4 regions of the Kitasatospora sp. NPDC088548 genome follow, and region 1 is predicted to be linked to each of the others. Evidence: riboswitches for the same ligand, from Rfam matches in the RefSeq annotation. Region 1 holds a riboswitch; each other region holds the start of a gene.
What was found. Region 1 has a riboswitch for cobalamin ahead of ACIP82_RS20735 (peptidase). Riboswitches for the same ligand answer to the same signal wherever they lie in the genome.

Region 1 (4,203 bases):
TCCCTCGGCTTCTGGCGCGACGAGTACCGCCTCAACGCCAGGATCGCCCGCTACCCCAAGCCGTACATCGCCGTGATGGACGGCATCGTGATGGGCGGCGGAGTCGGAATCTCCGCCCACGGCCGTGTCCGCGTCGTCACCGAACGCACCAGGATCGCCATGCCCGAGACCGGCATCGGCTTCGTCCCCGACGTCGGCGGCACCTACCTGCTCGCCCTCGCCCCGGGCGAACTCGGCACCCACCTCGCACTCACCGCCGCGACCGCCGGACCGGGCGACGCGCTGCTGTGCGGACTGGCCGACCTCCTCGTCCCCGCCGCGAAGCTGCCGTCGTTCCTCGCCGCGCTCACCGAGGAGGAGGTCACCGCCGCGGTGCACCGCCACGCCGCTCCCGTCCCCGCCGGCCCGCTCGCCGCACAGCTCGACTGGATCGACCACTGCTACGCCGCCGACACGGTCGAGGAGATCCTCGACCGCCTGCGCGCCAGCGGGGAGGGCGCGGCGAAGGAGGCCGCCGAGCAGATCGCCGCCAAGTCGCCCACCGCCCTCAAGGTGACCCTGCGCTCGCTGCGCCGGGCCCGCCGGCTCGGCCCGCTGGAGCAGGTCCTGGACCAGGAGTACCGGGTCTCCAGCGCGGCCCTGCGCTCGCCCGACCTGGTCGAGGGCGTCCGGGCCCAGGTGATCGACAAGGACCGCTCCCCACGCTGGTCGCCACCGGCCCTGGAGGCCGTGACCGAGGACGACGTGGACCGCTTCTTCACCCCGCTGGGCCCGCAGGAGCTGGGCCTCGGCACCACCACCGCATGGGAGGAACGCTGGTGACCATCCGCACGATCGCCTTCGTGGGACTGGGCAACATGGGCGGCCCGATGGCCGCGAACCTCGTCAGGGCCGGCCACCGGGTGACCGGCTTCGACCTCGACCCCGACGCCCTGCGCCGCGCCGAGGCGGCCGGCGTGCCGGCCGCCGCCTCCGCGCCGGCCGCCGTGGCCGACGCGCAGCTGGTGATCACCATGCTGCCCGCGGGCCGCCAGGTCCTCGACCTCTACCGGGACGGCGGACTGCTGGCCGCGGCCGAGCCCGGAACCCTGTTCGTCGACTGCTCGACCATCGACGTGGCCGACGCCCGCGAAGCGCACGCGGCGGCCCTCGCGGCGGGCCACCGGGCGCTGGACGCGCCGGTCTCCGGCGGTGTGACCGGTGCGAGCGCCGCGAGCCTCACCTTCATGGTCGGCGCGGCGGAGGCGGACTTCGCCGCCGCCCTGCCGGTCCTGGAGGCGATGGGCCGCAAGGTCGTGCACTGCGGCCCGTCCGGCGCCGGGCAGGCCGCGAAGATCTGCAACAACATGATCCTCGGGATCTCGATGATCGCCGTCAGCGAGGCCTTCGTCCTCGGCGAGCACCTCGGCCTGAGCCACCAGGCGCTGTTCGACGTGGTCTCGACCGCCTCCGGCCAGTGCTGGGCGCTCACCAGCAACTGTCCAGTGCCCGGTCCGGTGCCCGCCAGCCCCGCCAACCGGGACTACCGGCCTGGCTTCGCCGCCGCGCTGATGGCCAAGGACCTCGGCCTGGCCGCCGACGCCGCGAAGGCCGCCGGTGTTCCGGTGGAACTGGGCTCCCACGCGGCCGAGCTGTACGCCGGGTTCGCCGCGGACCAGGGTGCCGGGCTGGACTTCTCGGCGGTCATCAACACCATCAGGGAGAGCGCGAAGTGACGGGCCACGAGCCGGTCCTGGCGGAGGTGTTCTGACCCGTGAGGCCGGGGTCGGGGTCGGGGCCGGCGAGTGGCCGGCCCTTGACCCCTTCTCCGCACGACCGACATGATGAGCCGTCATGTACTGACTCCGCCGCTGGGGGAAGTCCGGTCCGAGTCCGGCGCTGACCCGCAACGGTAGGCCGCCGACGGCTGTCGGCGGCGAGCCCGAGGACCCGTCGGCGGAGGCGTGTGTTCCCTCCTCCCGTCGTGGTCTGCGGGCCGGAGTTCCCAGGGCTGCCCGGTTCCGCACCGGCGGCCGGGCGGGGACCCCGTGCGCCCGGGCCCGGAAAGGCGTCCCATGCCCACGCTCCGCCGCTCCCTCGGTCTGCTCGCGATACCCGCGCTCGTCCTGACCGCCGTGCTTCCGGCGTCCGCCGCCCAGGCGGCCCCGGCCCCGGCTCCGGCTCCGGTCTCGGCGACCGTCCGTCCCGACGCCGCCGCGGCCGGCTGGCTCGCCCGCCAACTCGTCGACGGAGACCACTTCGAGACCGTCTTCGACGGCACCGCCTACCCCGACCAGGGGCTGACCATCGACGCCGTGCTGGCCTTCGCCGCCTCCCACAGCTCCGACCAGGCCGCCGCGAAGGCCACCGCCTGGCTCGCGCAGCCCGGGATCATCAGCGGCTACCTCGGCGACGGCACCACCGAGGCGTACGCCGGGGCCACCGCCAAGCTGCTGCTCGCCGCCGAGGTCCGCGGCGAGGACGTCCACGGCTTCGGCGGTGTCGACCTCCCGGCCCGGCTCCGCTCGCTCCAGAGCCCGAGCGGCCGCTTCTCCGACCGCTCCCAGTGGGGCGACTACAGCAACGCCTTCGGCCAGTCCCTGGCGGTGATCGCCCTCCAGCGCACCCCGGACGGCGCCCCGGCCGCCGCCGTCGACTTCCTCGCCGGCAGCCAGTGCCCGGACGGCGGCTTCCCCGTCGCCTTCGGCCAGACCACCTGCGCGGGCGACCCGGACGCCACCGCGCTCGCCGTCCAGGCCCTTGCCGCCACCGGCCGCACCGCCAAGGCGAACGCCGGACTCGGCCGGCTGACCGCCCACCAGAACACCGACGGGGGGTTCGCCGCAGCCGGCGCGACCACCTCCAACGCCAACACCACCGGACTAGCCACCCAGGCCCTGCTGTCCACCGGACGGCTCGGCGCGGGTCTCAAGGGCTGGAGCAGCCTGGTCAAGCTCCAGCAGGACTGCGCCGCCGACGCCGCCGTCCGCGGCGCGGTCGCGTACGACGCGTCCGGGTTCAGCCAGGCCAACGGAGCCCGGGCCACCGCGCAGGCCGTCCTGGGTCTGTCCGGCACCCCGCTGGCCGCCCTCTCCGCCCACGGCGCGCGCCCGGCAGCCCCGGTCCTGGCCTGCCCGGCACCGGCCGGCCGCTGAAACCGCCGAAACCGCCGATCCCGTGAGGAGCCTTTCGATGACCCGCACCCCTGCCCCGGCCCCGGCCCGCCGGATCCGCCGCACCGTCGGTTCGGTCGCCGCCGTCGCGGCCCTGACCGCCGGCCTGCTCGGCGTCTCCGCCGCCCAGGCGCCGCGGGCGAGTGCCACCGCCTGCACCGGTACGACCGGCGTGACCGTCGTCGTCGACTTCACCGCGCTCGGCGGCGGAATCGAGACCGGCTGCGCCCCCGGCGACCCGGCCAGCGGCCTGGCCGCACTGACCGGCGCCGGCTTCCCGTACGCCTTCCACCCGCGCTACCCGGGCTTCGTCTGCAAGATCAACGCTCTCCCCGCCACCTGCACCAACCCCACCGGCACCGCCTACTGGTCGTACTGGCACGCCCAGCACGGCGGCCCGTGGTCGTACAGCTCGCTGGGCGCCGGAAGCTACGACCCGGCCCCCGGGGACGTCGAGGGCTGGTCCTTCGGTGCCGGTGCCCAGCCGGGTATCACCGCGCCCTGATCCCCACCGGGCCGATCCGCCTCGGTGCTCCGGCTGGAACGGAGAAATCCGGCTGGAGCACCAGGAGGCCCGTCATGGTGCCGGCTCCACCCATTGGGCACGCCAGGCGGGCGGAGCGAACGGATCCGCGAAATACTGGGTCTCGCGGGCGACCTTTCCATCGCGGAATTCCATCACGCTGACGGTGGGTACCGGTTTTCCGTCGTAGTCGAGCACGTATTCGGTGATCCAGAGGTCCCCGCTGCCGAGAATCCGGCGGATGGTGAAGCCGAGCCTGGCCGGGTGGTGTGAGCGCAGCGCCTGCAGGTTGTGGCGGCCGTGGATGCGCTCACCCGACTGGGGATAATCAACGATGACGTCGTCGTGGTAGATCTCGTGCTCGGTGTCCTGGTCCCCCGCGGCGGACGCTGCCCAGTGCCGATCCAGCGCCGCTCGGGTCTCCTGGTGCCCCATCGTGTTCCCTCCGATCACAGCGGTGTCGGACGAGGCGCACATCCGGTGTGCCGGCCTCCTGCCGACCACCGTAACCCCGGCGGCGGTCCCGCC
Region 2 (4,203 bases), on a different contig from region 1:
CCACGGCGCCGACGGCGGCCAGGCCGTCCAGCATCCAGTCCAGGACGGCGGCGACGTCGGACGGCGCGGCCGGGGTGTCGATCTGCGGCTCGCGGCAGGTGCCGCGGACGGCGGACACGGCGGAGGCGGCGTGCGGGATGGGCGAGAGGCCCAGCGCACCGGCGCCACCGCCGACCCGGCGCTCGTCCAGGCCCCGGCGCAGCAGCTCCAGCAGTTCGCTGTCGGCGACCGGGCCGGCCACCAGGTGCAGGAAGGAGAGCAGCTGCGGCGCCTGGTCGACGGCCTGCCCGGCGAGCACCGCGAAGACGCCGCGCAGCGCGGCGGGCGGGACGGGGGCGAGCAGCGTCCAGGCGTCGAACAGCGCCGACCAGCCGCGGACCACGGCCTCGTCGTCGTGCTCCCAGGCGTGCAGGCGCCAGCCGGGGGCGGCGCCGCCGTCCCTGGCCTCGACCAGGCCGACCAGCAGGGCCTGGCCCCAGGCCCGGGCCGCGGCGCCCACCGTCATGGCGAGTGCCCGGCCGGCGGCGCGGGCGTCCTCGGGGAGCAGTTCGCCGCGCTTGTCGACCTCGGAGAGTTCGCCGGCCCAGCGGGCGATCCGGACGGCGTCGACGAGCATCCGACGGGCCAGCGGAGCGAGCTCGGCGGGGGCCGGGAAGCCCTCCGGTACGGGGACCCGGCCTCGGCCGGGAGCGGGTGCGGGGCCTCGTCGGCGGGGTACGCCGGGAGCGCCCGGCCTGATGCCGGCGGGGCGGTGGGCCGTTCCGGGGAGACGGGTCACCGTCGCACCGGTACCGATCGTCGGCGGGAGCGGGGCATCACGGTCGCGCGGGTTCCGAGACGTCACGTCGAGCAGTCTTCCCCTTGTACCGGCCTTCTGTCACATCCGGTTGGCCACGGACTCCGGAAGGGCGGTCGCGGCGGGTCGACAAGATCGGGCAACAGAGGCCAAACCGCCTGGCCGGATCTGCATGACGCGAACACGCCAGGTCAGAGCGGTCGGCCGGCCGGGCCGGAGGGAGCTGCCGGACGGCCGGCCGGAGCCGTCGTCAGAGCAACGGCGTGAGCCAGCGGCGCAACAGCTCTTCATAGCGGTCGGGGTCGGCGTTCCAGAGGGCGGCGTGGTCGGCGCCGGGGAAGGCCTGGAGGCTGACCAGGTCGAAGCGGCGGTCGGCGAGCCGGGCGGCGGCCCGCCAGGGCGCCACCGGGTCGTCGGGGCTGTGCAGCACCATGGTGGGCACCCGCAGGTCGGTGCCCTCGGCGAGCCGCGCGAAGTCGGCCAGGTCCACCCCGGTCCGGCCCTCGGCGGCGAGCGCGCCCGGCCCGGCGGCCGTACGGCCGAACCCGGCCCGGGTGGCGCCCCGGCGGGCGAAGACCGGCCGGTCGAGCACCGGGGAGTCCAGTACCAGGCCGCTGATCGCCGAGGTCCAGGCGGACCGGGCGGCGGTCTGCAGCACCATCGTGGCGCCGAGCGACCAGCCGTGCAGCACGACCCGGCCGGCGCCGCTGTCCAGGGCCAGCCGCACTGCCGCCTCGACGTCCCGCCACTCGGTCTCGCCGAAGTCGTCGAGGCCGTCCGGCGCGGCCGGCGCGCCCCGGTCTCCCCGGTAGGTGACGGCGAGGGCGGGCAGACCGAGACGGTGCAGCACGGGCAGCACCGGGAGCGTCTGCTGCCGGTCGGCGCCCGGGCCGTGCACCAGGATCACCCAGGTGCCGCGTTTGCCGTCGAGCCGCCAGGCGGGCAGGGCGCCCAGCTCGCCCTCGGCGGCGGTCTCGGCGTAGGGCAGGCCGAGCGCGCCGGTCGGGTCGCCGAGGTGGACCCGGGGGGTGAAGCGGACCTCGGTGCCGGGCGTCAGGGCGCCCCGGTCGGCGCGGACCAGTCGGCGGGTGACGCCCTGTTCGTCGGCGTGCAGGATCTCGTCGACCACCGCGTGGCCGCCCTCGTCCCACTCGACGGCCCAGCGGCCGGGGCGGGTGCTCTCCGGGCTGCGGGTGAAGGTGGCCCGCCCGACGGCCAGGCTCCGCACCGTGACGGGGCCCGCCTGCGGCCGGGAAACGGCCGCCGGGTGGAGCATCCGCTGGACGGCCCTGCGCCCGGCCAGCAGTACGGCGGCCCCGGTGCCGACGGCGGCGGCCGCCACGGCGGCCGCGGTTCCCCAACGCATATCGCTCCCCGCTCTGTTGATCGCGGACTGGGCACCCACCAGTCCACTCGCGGGACCGGACCGGGGCCACCGGGCATGGGCCGACCGGGTGTCACGCCGGACGGGACAGCGGGGGCCGCGGCCTCCACCTGCGGCCGGGCGATCGCGCCCTCTCCGCACCCCCGCGACACCGACCCGCGGAGGCGGCGCGCGGGCGGGCCGTGTGACCAACCCCTCCGTGACCTTGGTTGACTCCCGGTTCGGCCGCGTGATGGGATCCTTCAGCCAAACGGAGGCATGCAGAGGAAGCCGGTGCGAGTCCGGCGCGGTCCCGCCACTGTCACCGGGGAGCACGCTCGGATCAATTCCCTCCTTGCCCGCCAACAGGCAGGAGGGGCCCATCGGCGGGCCGTCAGAAGCCGCTGGAGGCTCCGGGGGTGTGTCGGACCCGGAAGCCAGGAGACTCTCGCCGCCGGTACGTCGATCCAGGGCGCGGACCCTGAGTGAGGACACGCACGCGATGCAGGCTGCCCCGACCGCCCGCCCCCTCTGCCGCCCTTCGCCGTGCGCCCGCTGACCCGCGCGGCCGCCTTCGCGCTGGGCGCCGTCGCGGGACATCTCGCCGACGCCCGCTTCGCCGATCCCCGGCGCGGCCACCCGGTGGCCGCCTTCGGCAGCGCGGCGGGCCGGCTGGAGAAGACGCTCTGGCGCGACGACCGCGCCGCCGGCACCGCCTACACCGCGCTCTGCGTGGGCACCGTCGCGGCCGGGGCGGTGGCCGCCGAACGCGCCCTGGGCCGGCGGCCGCTCGGCCGCGCCGCGCTGACCGCCGCCGCGACCTGGACGGTGCTCGGCGGCACCTCGCTCACCCGGGAGGCCAGGACCATCGGCCGCTCGCTCGCCGCGGGCGATCTGACGGCGGCCCGGGAACGGCTGCCGCATCTGTGCGGGCGCGACCCGAGCGCGCTGGACGAACAGCAGATCGCCCGCGCGGTGGTCGAGTCGGTCGCCGAGAACACCGCCGACGCCGTGGTGAACGCCCTGGTCTGGGGCGCGCTCGCGGGCACGCCCGGGCTACTGGCGTTCCGCGCCGTCAACACGCTGGACGCGATGGTCGGCCACCGCTCGCCGCGCTACGCCCGGTTCGGCTGGGCCTCGGCCCGGCTGGACGACGTGGCGGGCTGGCCGGGCGCCCGGCTGACCGCGCTGCTCACCGTGGCCGCCGCGCCCGAACCCCGGACGGCCTGGCGGATCTGGCGCCGGGACGGCTCCGCGCACCCGAGCCCCAACGCGGGCCAGGCCGAGTCCGCGTTCGCGGGCGCGGTCGGCGTGCGGCTGGGCGGCACCCTCGCGTACGGGGAGCGGGTGGAGCACCGGCCGGTGCTGGGCGGCGAGCTGCGGCCGGTGACGGTGGAGGACATCGAGCGGGCCTGCCGGCTCTCCCGCCGGGTGGGCCTGCTGGCCCTGGGCACGGCCGTCGCCGGGCACGCGGCGGTCCGGGCCGCCACAGGAAGCCGGACCGTCCTGGGACGGAAGAAGAGGAGGAGCGCATGAGCAACGCACTGCTGGTCGCCGGGACGACCTCGGACGCCGGCAAGACCGTGGTCACCGCGGGCATCTGCCGCTGGCTGGCCCGGCAGGGTGTCCGGGTGGCGCCGTTCAAGGCGCAGAACATGTCGCTGAACTCCTTCGTCACCGCCGGCGGCGCCGAGATCGGCCGCGCCCAGGCGATGCAGGCGCAGGCGGCCCGGGTGGAGCCCGAGGCGGCGATGAACCCGGTGCTGCTCAAGCCGGGCGCGGACGGCCGCAGCCAGGTCGTGCTGCTCGGCCGCCCGGTCGCCGAGGTGGGCGCGCTGGACTACCGCGAGCGCAAGCCGGTGCTGCTGGAGCGGGCCCTGGAGTGCCTGGCGGACCTGCGCAGCCGCTACGACGTGGTGGTCTGCGAGGGGGCCGGGTCGCCCGCCGAGATCAATCTGCGCGACCGGGACATCGCCAACATGGGTCTGGCCACCGCCGCCGGGCTGCCGGTGGTGGTGGTCGGGGACATCGACCGCGGCGGGGT
Region 3 (4,203 bases), on a different contig from region 1:
CAGGGTGTGGCGTTCCAGGGCGGCGCCGTAGAAGGAGACCGAGCCGTGGTCGCCGATCAGGCAGTCGGCCGCGACGAGGGCGGCCTGCCAGCCCTGGTCGGGCGGGACGAGCCGCAGTCCGGACCGTTCGGCGGTGGCGAGCAGCGCCGCGGGGTCGTGCCGGGCCCAGATGTTGGGGTGCAGGACGACGGCGACGGTGTACTCGTCGGCGGGGAGCCGGCCGACCAGACGCAGCGGCAGGTCGGGGTGGCGTCCGAACAGGGAGTGCTCGCTCCAGGTCGAGTTGACGACGACGAGGCGGCGGCCGTCCACGGCGCCCAGCGCGGCGCGGTACCCGTCCCGGCCGTCCAGGCTGCGCAGCATCCGGTCGAAGCACGGGTCGCCGACCACGCGTGCGCGGGGCAGGGCCTCGGGGCAGGAGATCCGCAGCCGGTCGAGCTGCTCCTCGTGGGAGAGGCCGATCACCGCGGGGAACACCCGCCCCCAGTGGGTGAGTTCGCGGCGGGAGAGGCCGGCGGCGGAGACGGTGTCGCCGGTGGACTGGGTGACCAGGCGGTTGTAGCCGGCACCGTGCGGCAGCACGATCAGCGGGGCTTTCAGCCGGGCCATCGAGCGGTGCACCGCGCAGGCGACCGCGAGGTCGAACCGCCGCCGGGTGGCCTCGCGCCAGTCCAGCACGGTGATGCCGGTGAGGCCGGCGAGGAAGCCGTCGAGCCCGGTGGCGAACGCGGAGCCGGGGTTGACGGTGAGGTAGAGGTGGATGCCGTCCTGGCCGCGCAGCAGGGTGAGCACGTCCAGTACCCGGGTGGCGGAGGTGAGGGTGCGGGCGACCGCCAGCACGCGGGCCCTGACGGGCCGGGTGTCCCAGCGGTCGTCATCGGGCCAGGCGCGGGCCTGCGGGCGGAACGGCACACGAAGATCGTACTGAACCGCCCCTGGCCGGGGGCGGTTGTCCGGCTGTCCCCGAGGGACGGTCAGCCGGCGGCCGCGGAGGGCTCGTGGTGCTCGGCGGCGGCACACGAGTCCAGCAGGGGGCGCATGCCGTCGTCCACGAGCCGGTAGCGCACCACGCGGCCGTCCTTGTCGCCGCTGACCACGCCGGCCGTGCGCAGCAGGCGCAGGGCCTGGGAGACGGCCGGGTCACGCATGCCGGTGGCGACCGCGAGGTCGGTGACGGCGAGCGGGCCTGCCCGGTGCAGGGCGAGCAGCAGGGCGAGCCGCCCGGGGTCGGCGAGCAGCGAGAACCGCTCGGCCCAGGACCGGACGTGCGCGGTGTCGCCGATCGCGGCGATGGCCTCGCAGACCCGGTGTCCGTCGATGGTGCGGTGGCCCGCGCGGTCGGCCGGTACGAGATGCATGGCCCCATTCTTGCAGTCCGCGTCCTGTGATTCTGAACACCTGCGCAGGTGCGCAGCCTTGCAAGGGTGTCCCACGGGCCCTACGGTGTTCCCCGCCGTGGTGCTCGGGAATACCGGTGACGGATCCTCAGGGATCCCAGTCCGGAGCGGCCCTCGCCACTGTGATCGGGGGGAGTCGTCCGTACCCACGACGCCACTGGGCGCCTCGCGCGCCTGGGAAGGCGGGTACGGAAGCCCCGTAAGCCAGGAGACCGGCCACGGCATCTCACGAAGCCATTCCACGAGGTGCTGGAGCGTGATCCGAAGATGACCCTGCCCGAAACCGCCACCCCGGCGACACCGCCGGTGTTGCCCACTTTCCGTTGGAAACGCCAGGACACCATCCGCACGGCCGGGCTGATGGGGGTGATCCTGGCCATGCACGTGGCGGCGTTCGGGACGCTCATATTCCTGGTGGCACCGCACGAGTACACGGTCGGCACCCAGGTCTTCGGTGTGGGCCTGGGGATCACCGCCTACACCCTCGGCATGCGGCACGCCTTCGACGCCGACCACATCGCGGTGATCGACAACACCACCCGCAAGCTGATGGCGGACGGCAAGCGGCCGGTCTCCGTGGGCTTCTGGTTCGCGCTCGGGCACTCCTCGATGGTGGTGCTGATGGCCGCCCTGGTGGCGGGCGGGGCGCAGCTGGCCAACACGCTGATGGACGACGACTCCACCACCCACAAGTGGCTGGGCGTGGTCGGCACCACCGCCTCCGGTGCCTTCCTCTACCTGATCGGCGCGCTCAACCTGGCCGCCCTGCTCGGCATCCTGAAGGTGTTCCGGTCGATGCGGGCCGGCCGGTACGACGAGGCTGAGCTGGAGGAGCACCTCAACGCGCGCGGCTTCCTCGCCCGGGTGCTGAACCGGGCGACCCGCTCGATCACCCGGCCCGGCCAGATGTTCCCGGTGGGCATGGTGCTCGGCCTCGGCTTCGACACCGCGACCGAGGTGACCCTGATGGTGATGGCCGGCTCCGGCGCGGCGGCCGGTCTGCCCTGGTACGCGATCATCTGCCTGCCGCTGCTGTTCGCGGCGGGGATGAGCCTGTTCGACACGCTGGACGGGACGTTCATGAATTTCGCGTACCAGTGGGCGTTCGCCAATCCGGTGCGCAAGGTGTACTACAACCTGACCATCACTGGGCTGTCGATCGCGGTGGCGTTCATCATCGGCACCATCGAGCTGGTCGGGGTGCTGCACGAGAAGCTGGACCTCACCGACCCGGTCAGCGGGTGGATCGCCGACCTCTCGCTGGACAACGTCGGCTATGTGATCGTCGGCCTGTTCGTGGTGGTCTGGGTCGCGGCGATCGCCTACTGGCGGCTGGCCGGGGTGGAGCGGCGCTGGTCCCCGCAGACCCAGCACGCGGGTGCCCGGCCGACGCCGGCCGGGGAGGCCGCCGAGACCACGGAGGCCACGGAGGCCAAGGCCTGAGCCGGGCGCGGCCCGGCCCCGGCCCCGGCCCGGTCGGGCCCGCCCGACGGGCGGATCGGGGCGGCGCTCCGTAGGCTCGACGCATGGCTGATGCGTACGCGGGTCGGCGGGAGCGGCTGAGGGAGCACTGCGGTGCGACCGGGGCCGACGCGGCGCTGATCACCAGGCCGGCGAACGTGCGCTATCTGACCGGGTGCGCGCCCTGCGGGGCGACGCTGCTGCTCACCCGGGAGCGGGCGCTGCTGGCGCTGCCGGACGACCTGCCGCCGGACGACACCGGGGAGCACCTGCTCGGCGAGGACCTCACCCAGGTCCCGGTCGCGGCGGGGGAGGACACCGCGCTGGCCGCCGCCGCGGCCGCCGGGCGGCTCGGCGTGGACGACCTGGCGGTGGAGGAGCACGACCTGACGGTCACCCGGCACCGGTCGGTGGCGGGCCTCGCCGAGGGGGTCAGACTGGCGGGCCTCGGACCGGTGGTCGAGCGGCTGCGGGTGGTCAAGGACGAGCACGAGATCGCCGACCTGCGGATCGCCGCCGAGATCGCCGACCAGGCGCTCGGCGAACTGCTGGAGTCGATCCTGGTCGGCCGCACCGAACGGCACCTGGCGATGGAGCTGGAGCGCCGGATGATCGACCACGGTGCGGACCGGGCGGCCTTCCCGGTCTCGGTCGGCACCGGCAGCCACTCCGGCCAGCAGGCCCACCAGCCCACCGACCGCCGGGTGGAGGAGGGCGATTTCCTCACCGTCGTGCTCGGCGCCCAGTACCGGGGCTACGGCGTCTCCACCGCCCGGACCTTCGTGATCGGCGCCGCCCCCGCGCCCTGGCAGGTCGAGCTGCACCGGCTGGTGTTCCGGGCCCAACGGGCCGGACGGGAGGCGCTCGGGCCGGGCGTCGAGCAGTGCGTACCCGACCAGGCGGCCCGGGCGATCCTCCAGGCGGCCGGGCACACCGAGCCCTCCCCGCACCCGGTCGGGCACGGCATCGGGCTGGAGATCCGGGAGGCGCCGCGCCTGGGCCCGTCGGACATGGGTAAACTGGACAGCCGCGTGCCGGTCACCGTCGGCCCGGGAGTCCACCTCCCGGGTAAGGGCGGTGTCCGGATCGAGGACACGCTCGTGGTGCGCCCCCTCGAAGAGGGCGGGCCCGAGCTGCTCACCATCACCACCAAGGAGCTCCTCGCCCTGTGACCCGCGGCCGCCCGGCGGCTGCTGCGGGCGGCAGGACGCAACCCTTGGTTCCTTGACAGCTATATCCAGGAGTTAGTGCGCCCGTGGCTTCCACGAACGATCTCAAGAACGGCATGGTCCTCAAGCTGGAGGGCGGCAAGCTCTGGTCCGTCGTCGAGTTCCAGCATGTCAAG
Region 4 (4,203 bases), on a different contig from region 1:
TCCTGCAGGCCCATCACGCCGAGGCCCACCGGGCGCCAGCGGGAGTTGGAGGCACCGGCCTCGGGGGTCGGGTAGAAGTTGATGTCCACCACGCGGTCGAGGAAGGTGACGGCGGTGCGGACGGTGGCGTCCAGGCGGTCCCAGTCCAGCGCGTTCAGCAGGTCGTCGGCGGTGGCGCCGGCGGCGACGTGGGCGCCGAGGTTGACCGAGCCGAGGTTGCAGACGGCGGTCTCGGAGTCGTCCGTGACCTCCAGGATCTCGGTGCAGAGGTTGGAGCTGTGCACCGTGCGGCCGGGCAGCGCGGTCTGGTTGGCGGCGCGGTTGGAGGCGTCCTTGAAGGTCATCCAGCCGTTGCCGGTCTGCGCCAGGGTGCGCATCATCCGGGCGTACAGGGTCTGCGCGGGGATGGTGCGGACGGCCTTGCCGGACTGCTCGGCCTTCAGGTACGCCTCGTCGAACTCGGCACCCCAGAGGTCGACCAGCTCGGGCACGTCGGCGGGGGAGAACAGCGACCAGTCGGCGTTGGCGTTGACCCGGCGCATGAACTCGTCCGGGATCCAGTGCGCCAGGTTGAGGTTGTGCGTGCGGCGCGCCTCCTCACCGGTGTTGTCGCGCAGCTCCAGGAACTCCTCGATGTCCGCGTGCCAGGTCTCCAGGTAGACGCAGGCCGCGCCCTTGCGGCGGCCGCCCTGGTTGACGGCGGCGACCGAGGAGTCGAGGGTGCGCAGGAACGGGACGATGCCGTTGGACTTGCCGTTGGTGCCCCGGATCAGGCTGCCGCGCGAGCGGATCCGCGAGTAGGACAGGCCGATGCCGCCGGCGTGCTTGGAGAGACGGGCGATCTGGGCGTACCGGGAGTAGATCGAGTCCAGGTTGTCCAGCGGGGAGTCGAGCAGGTAGCAGCTCGACATCTGCGGGTGCCGGGTGCCGGAGTTGAACAGGGTCGGGGAGGAGGTCAGGTACTCCAGCCGGCTCATCAGGCCGTACAGCTCGGCCACCTCGCGCACCGACTGCTCGTTGTCGCCGACCGCCAGGCCGCTGGCGACGCGGAGCAGGAAGTGCTGCGGGGTCTCGACCACCTTGCGGGTGATCGGGTGGCGCAGCAGGTAGCGGGACTGCACGGTGCGCAGGCCGAAGTACTCGAAGCGGTCGTCGCCCCGCGGGTCGACGAGCGCGTCCAGGGTCGCGGCGTGCTTGGCGACGAAGGCGGCGGTGGTGTCGCCGATCAGGCCCTCGGCGTGGCCGACCGCGACCGAGGCGGAGAAGGAGACCGAGCCCTGGCTGACCGCCTCGTCGACGATCTCCAGCGCGAGCAGGCGCGCGGCCAGCTTCGAGTACTGCGGGTCCTCGGCGATCATCGACGCGGCGGCGTCCACGGCCAGCCCGCGCAGCTCGGCGAAGTCCGAGCCGGCGTGGCGGCCGCGCAGCGCGGCGGCGGCGACATGGCCGGGGTCCACCTGGGGGAGATCGGCGCTGCGGTCGGTCAGCAGCCGGAGCAGCGCACCGCCGGGGTCGGAGACCGTCGGGTCGACGGGGGCGAAGCTGGAACCCTGGGCGGGCAGGGTGGCTGAGGCAGCGGTGGTCAAGGCGCTCTCTCCTGGCGGCGATCGGCGTCGGTGCATCGGGGTGCCGGACCGTTCGGGGCAGGGGAGCACGGCGCGAACGCCCGGTGGCGTCGCGCGACAGTGTCATCCCCGGCCCGCCCGCGAGGCCCGGACGTGGTGCAGTGCTTCGGGGCCTCTGCGGGGAGGCCGGTGGCACGCCGCCGGCAGGTACTCGGACTCGCGGGCCCTGCTTCCAGAGGCCCGCACACCGCTGCGGGGCAGTCCCGGACTCGCACCGGGTTCCCCTGCGTCGACAGCAGGAGTGAGCATACATCTAGTGGCGGTCGACTGTGGCGGCACCATATGTTGTGGCCGTCGTGTCGCGAGCCCGGACAGGCTCGGCGGGGCGTCAGTGCTTCAGGTAGACCTTGTAGGTGCTGGAGTCGCCCGTCGGCGAGGTGAACTGGGCGATCAGCCGGTACTGTCCGCCGGCGGCCAGAGCGGCCGCCAGGGCGCGGTCCGTGGCAGCCGGCGCGGTGCTGTCGAGGACGACCATGGTGAACCAGCCGTCCCGGATGGCGGCCGCGCTGCCGTCGTCGCCGTGGTGCTGCACCCCGGCGGCGTCCCGGTAGTCGGTCCCGTTGCGCGCCGAGACCCACTGCTCAGGTGTACTGACGGTGCCCAGGTAGTACTCGGCGAGTCCGTCGACCTCGGTGAGGTAGCGGCCCTGTGGTTCGGCGTGCACCCGCAGGACGGCGAGCAGCCGCCCGGAGTCTGGCCCGTTCTGGTAGCGCAGCGCGGACTGTTCGAGGCCCAGCGCGAGCAGGGCGACCCACACCAGGATGCCCAGCTGCGGGTGGCGGAAGTGCGCGCCGACCAGCCGGGTGAGGCCGACCCCGGCCAGCGGGGCGGCGAGCAGCATCCCGAAGCCGAGGTGGCGGAACATCGCCCCGGAGGAGCCCAGCGCCAGGTGGATCGCCGGGACCAGCAGCGCGGTGGCGGTCAGCGCGGTGCCCAGCAGCGCGCGCTGGGCCCGGGTGGTGGTGACGCCGCCGTTCTCCGGGGACTCGTGCATCTGCTCGCGGCGGACGTAGGCGATCGTGCCGGCCACCGCCAGGACGGTGAACAGGCCGCCCCACTGGACGGTGTCCAGGAGGATCCCGCCGACCGTGCGGCCGGCCTGGCCGCGGGCCGGGGACCATCCCGCGATCGTGCCGAGTACGCCGAAGGGGAGCAGCGCGCCGGCCGTGCCGGCGGCGAGCAGCAGCGCGCGCAGGGCGGCCGGGCCGAGCCGCCGGTGCGGCCAGGCGGTGGCCAGCGCGAGGGCGGCCAGGGCGGGCATGGCGAGCGTCGAGGCGTACGCGACCGCGCAGGCGAGGGCGGCGGCCGGTGCGGCGAGCAGGACCAGGGCCACCGGGCGGCGGGCGGTGAACACCGTGATCCAGGCCGCGAGGGCGACCAGAAGAACGGCCGGCGCCTCGGGGGCGGCGTAGAAGCCGACGACGACGGTCGACTGCACCACCGCGTAGGCGGCGATGGAGCAGATGGCCACCCGCTCGTTGAAGAGCCGGCGGGTCAGCGAGTACAGCAGCACGGTGGTCAGCAGGGCGAAGCAGAGACTGAGTACCCGGGCGCCGAAGATGCCGTTGGCGTTGGCGGCGGCGCCGGCCAGCGGCGGGTACAGCCAGGGCGAGCCGGGTGTCCGGCCGACCAGGTCGGAGGTGACGGCGGTGCCGTGCAGCAGGTGGGCGAGCTGCTGGCGGCCGGCCACCATGGTCGCGGCCTCGTCGGGGTGCGCGGCGGCCAGCAGGCGCAGCGAGAGCGCGGCCTGGACGATCAGCACGGCGAGCAGCAGACCGCGGGCTATCCAGCGGCGCCGGGGGCTGGGGGCCGGGTCCCAGCCGATCGCGGGGACCTGCGGGATGGTGTACGGCGCCAGCTCGACGGCCTGGTTGTCGTCCTCGGGGGCGGCGGTGCCCCGCTCGGCGGCGGGCCGGGGCAGGGTGTCCGCGTCCGGCCGGGGGCGGCTGCTCCCGGCGCGCGTCGCGGTGCCGCCGGGGGCAGGGACGGGGCTGTCCGGGGTCAGGGGTGGCTCGGAGGCCGCGCTCATCGTGGGTTCCTGATGTCGAAGCCGTAGCGGGGGTCGGCCACGCGTTGCCTGAAGGCGGCGAGGGTGTCCGGGACGGCCTCGACGCGCCAGTCCGCCCGCTTGACGATGTTGAACCAGACGAAGCCGATGACGTCGTCGTGCGCTTCGAGGCCGGAGAAGAGCTGGTCTATGTCCGCGCGCTGGCGTTTGCCCTGCTCCGAGGCGGTCTCGCTGATGAAGAAGGGCTTCTTGCTGAAGGTGCGGATCTCGGCCATGGTGGGCCCGTACAGGGTGTCGAAGGTCTTCGGGCCGGTGCGGGTGAAGTAGCCGGTCATGCCGGCCCAGTCGACGTAGGTGTCGCCGGGGTAGTACGGCGCCAGCCGGGTGTTGGGCGCGGGGTCGGTGATGTTCGGGCTCCAGACCCAGATGACATTGGTCGCGCCGGCCCGGTCGAAGATGTCGTGGACGTGGCGCCAGGCCGCGACGAAGTCCTCAGGGCTGGCGGCCTGCCGCCCCCACGGGTACCAGTCGCCGTTCATCTCGTGCGCGATGCTGACGGCGATGGGCAGG

Region 2: another riboswitch for cobalamin. It lies ahead of ACIP82_RS16735 (cobalamin biosynthesis protein); the one in region 1 lies ahead of ACIP82_RS20735 (peptidase).
Region 3: another riboswitch for cobalamin. It lies ahead of ACIP82_RS30915 (HoxN/HupN/NixA family nickel/cobalt transporter); the one in region 1 lies ahead of ACIP82_RS20735 (peptidase).
Region 4: another riboswitch for cobalamin. It lies ahead of ACIP82_RS21420 (ribonucleoside-diphosphate reductase subunit alpha); the one in region 1 lies ahead of ACIP82_RS20735 (peptidase).

Annotation. Positions count from the first base shown of each region.
Region 1 covers NZ_JBIVMI010000015.1:176,976-181,178, forward strand. Annotated here, with positions in the region: gene ACIP82_RS20725 (enoyl-CoA hydratase/isomerase family protein) at 1-822, shown strand, start outside; gene mmsB (3-hydroxyisobutyrate dehydrogenase) at 825-1,715, shown strand; cobalamin riboswitch at 1,823-1,952, shown strand; gene ACIP82_RS20735 (peptidase) at 2,055-3,134, shown strand; gene ACIP82_RS20740 (flagellar hook-length control protein FliK) at 3,172-3,657, shown strand; gene ACIP82_RS20745 (nuclear transport factor 2 family protein) at 3,730-4,203, opposite strand, start outside.
Region 2 covers NZ_JBIVMI010000011.1:152,720-156,922, reverse strand. Annotated here, with positions in the region: gene ACIP82_RS16745 (hypothetical protein) at 1-616, opposite strand, end outside; gene ACIP82_RS16740 (alpha/beta hydrolase family protein) at 1,047-2,162, opposite strand; cobalamin riboswitch at 2,443-2,607, shown strand; gene ACIP82_RS16735 (cobalamin biosynthesis protein) at 2,706-3,695, shown strand; gene ACIP82_RS16730 (cobyric acid synthase) at 3,692-4,203, shown strand, end outside.
Region 3 covers NZ_JBIVMI010000030.1:87,699-91,901, reverse strand. Annotated here, with positions in the region: gene ACIP82_RS30925 (hypothetical protein) at 1-912, opposite strand, end outside; gene ACIP82_RS30920 (metalloregulator ArsR/SmtB family transcription factor) at 975-1,358, opposite strand; cobalamin riboswitch at 1,440-1,633, shown strand; gene ACIP82_RS30915 (HoxN/HupN/NixA family nickel/cobalt transporter) at 1,665-2,840, shown strand; gene ACIP82_RS30910 (aminopeptidase P family protein) at 2,924-4,030, shown strand; gene efp (elongation factor P) at 4,114-4,203, shown strand, end outside.
Region 4 covers NZ_JBIVMI010000016.1:127,157-131,359, forward strand. Annotated here, with positions in the region: gene ACIP82_RS21420 (ribonucleoside-diphosphate reductase subunit alpha) at 1-1,562, opposite strand, end outside; cobalamin riboswitch at 1,750-1,881, opposite strand; gene ACIP82_RS21425 (glycosyltransferase family 39 protein) at 1,954-3,654, opposite strand; gene ACIP82_RS21430 (glycoside hydrolase family 26 protein) at 3,651-4,203, opposite strand, start outside.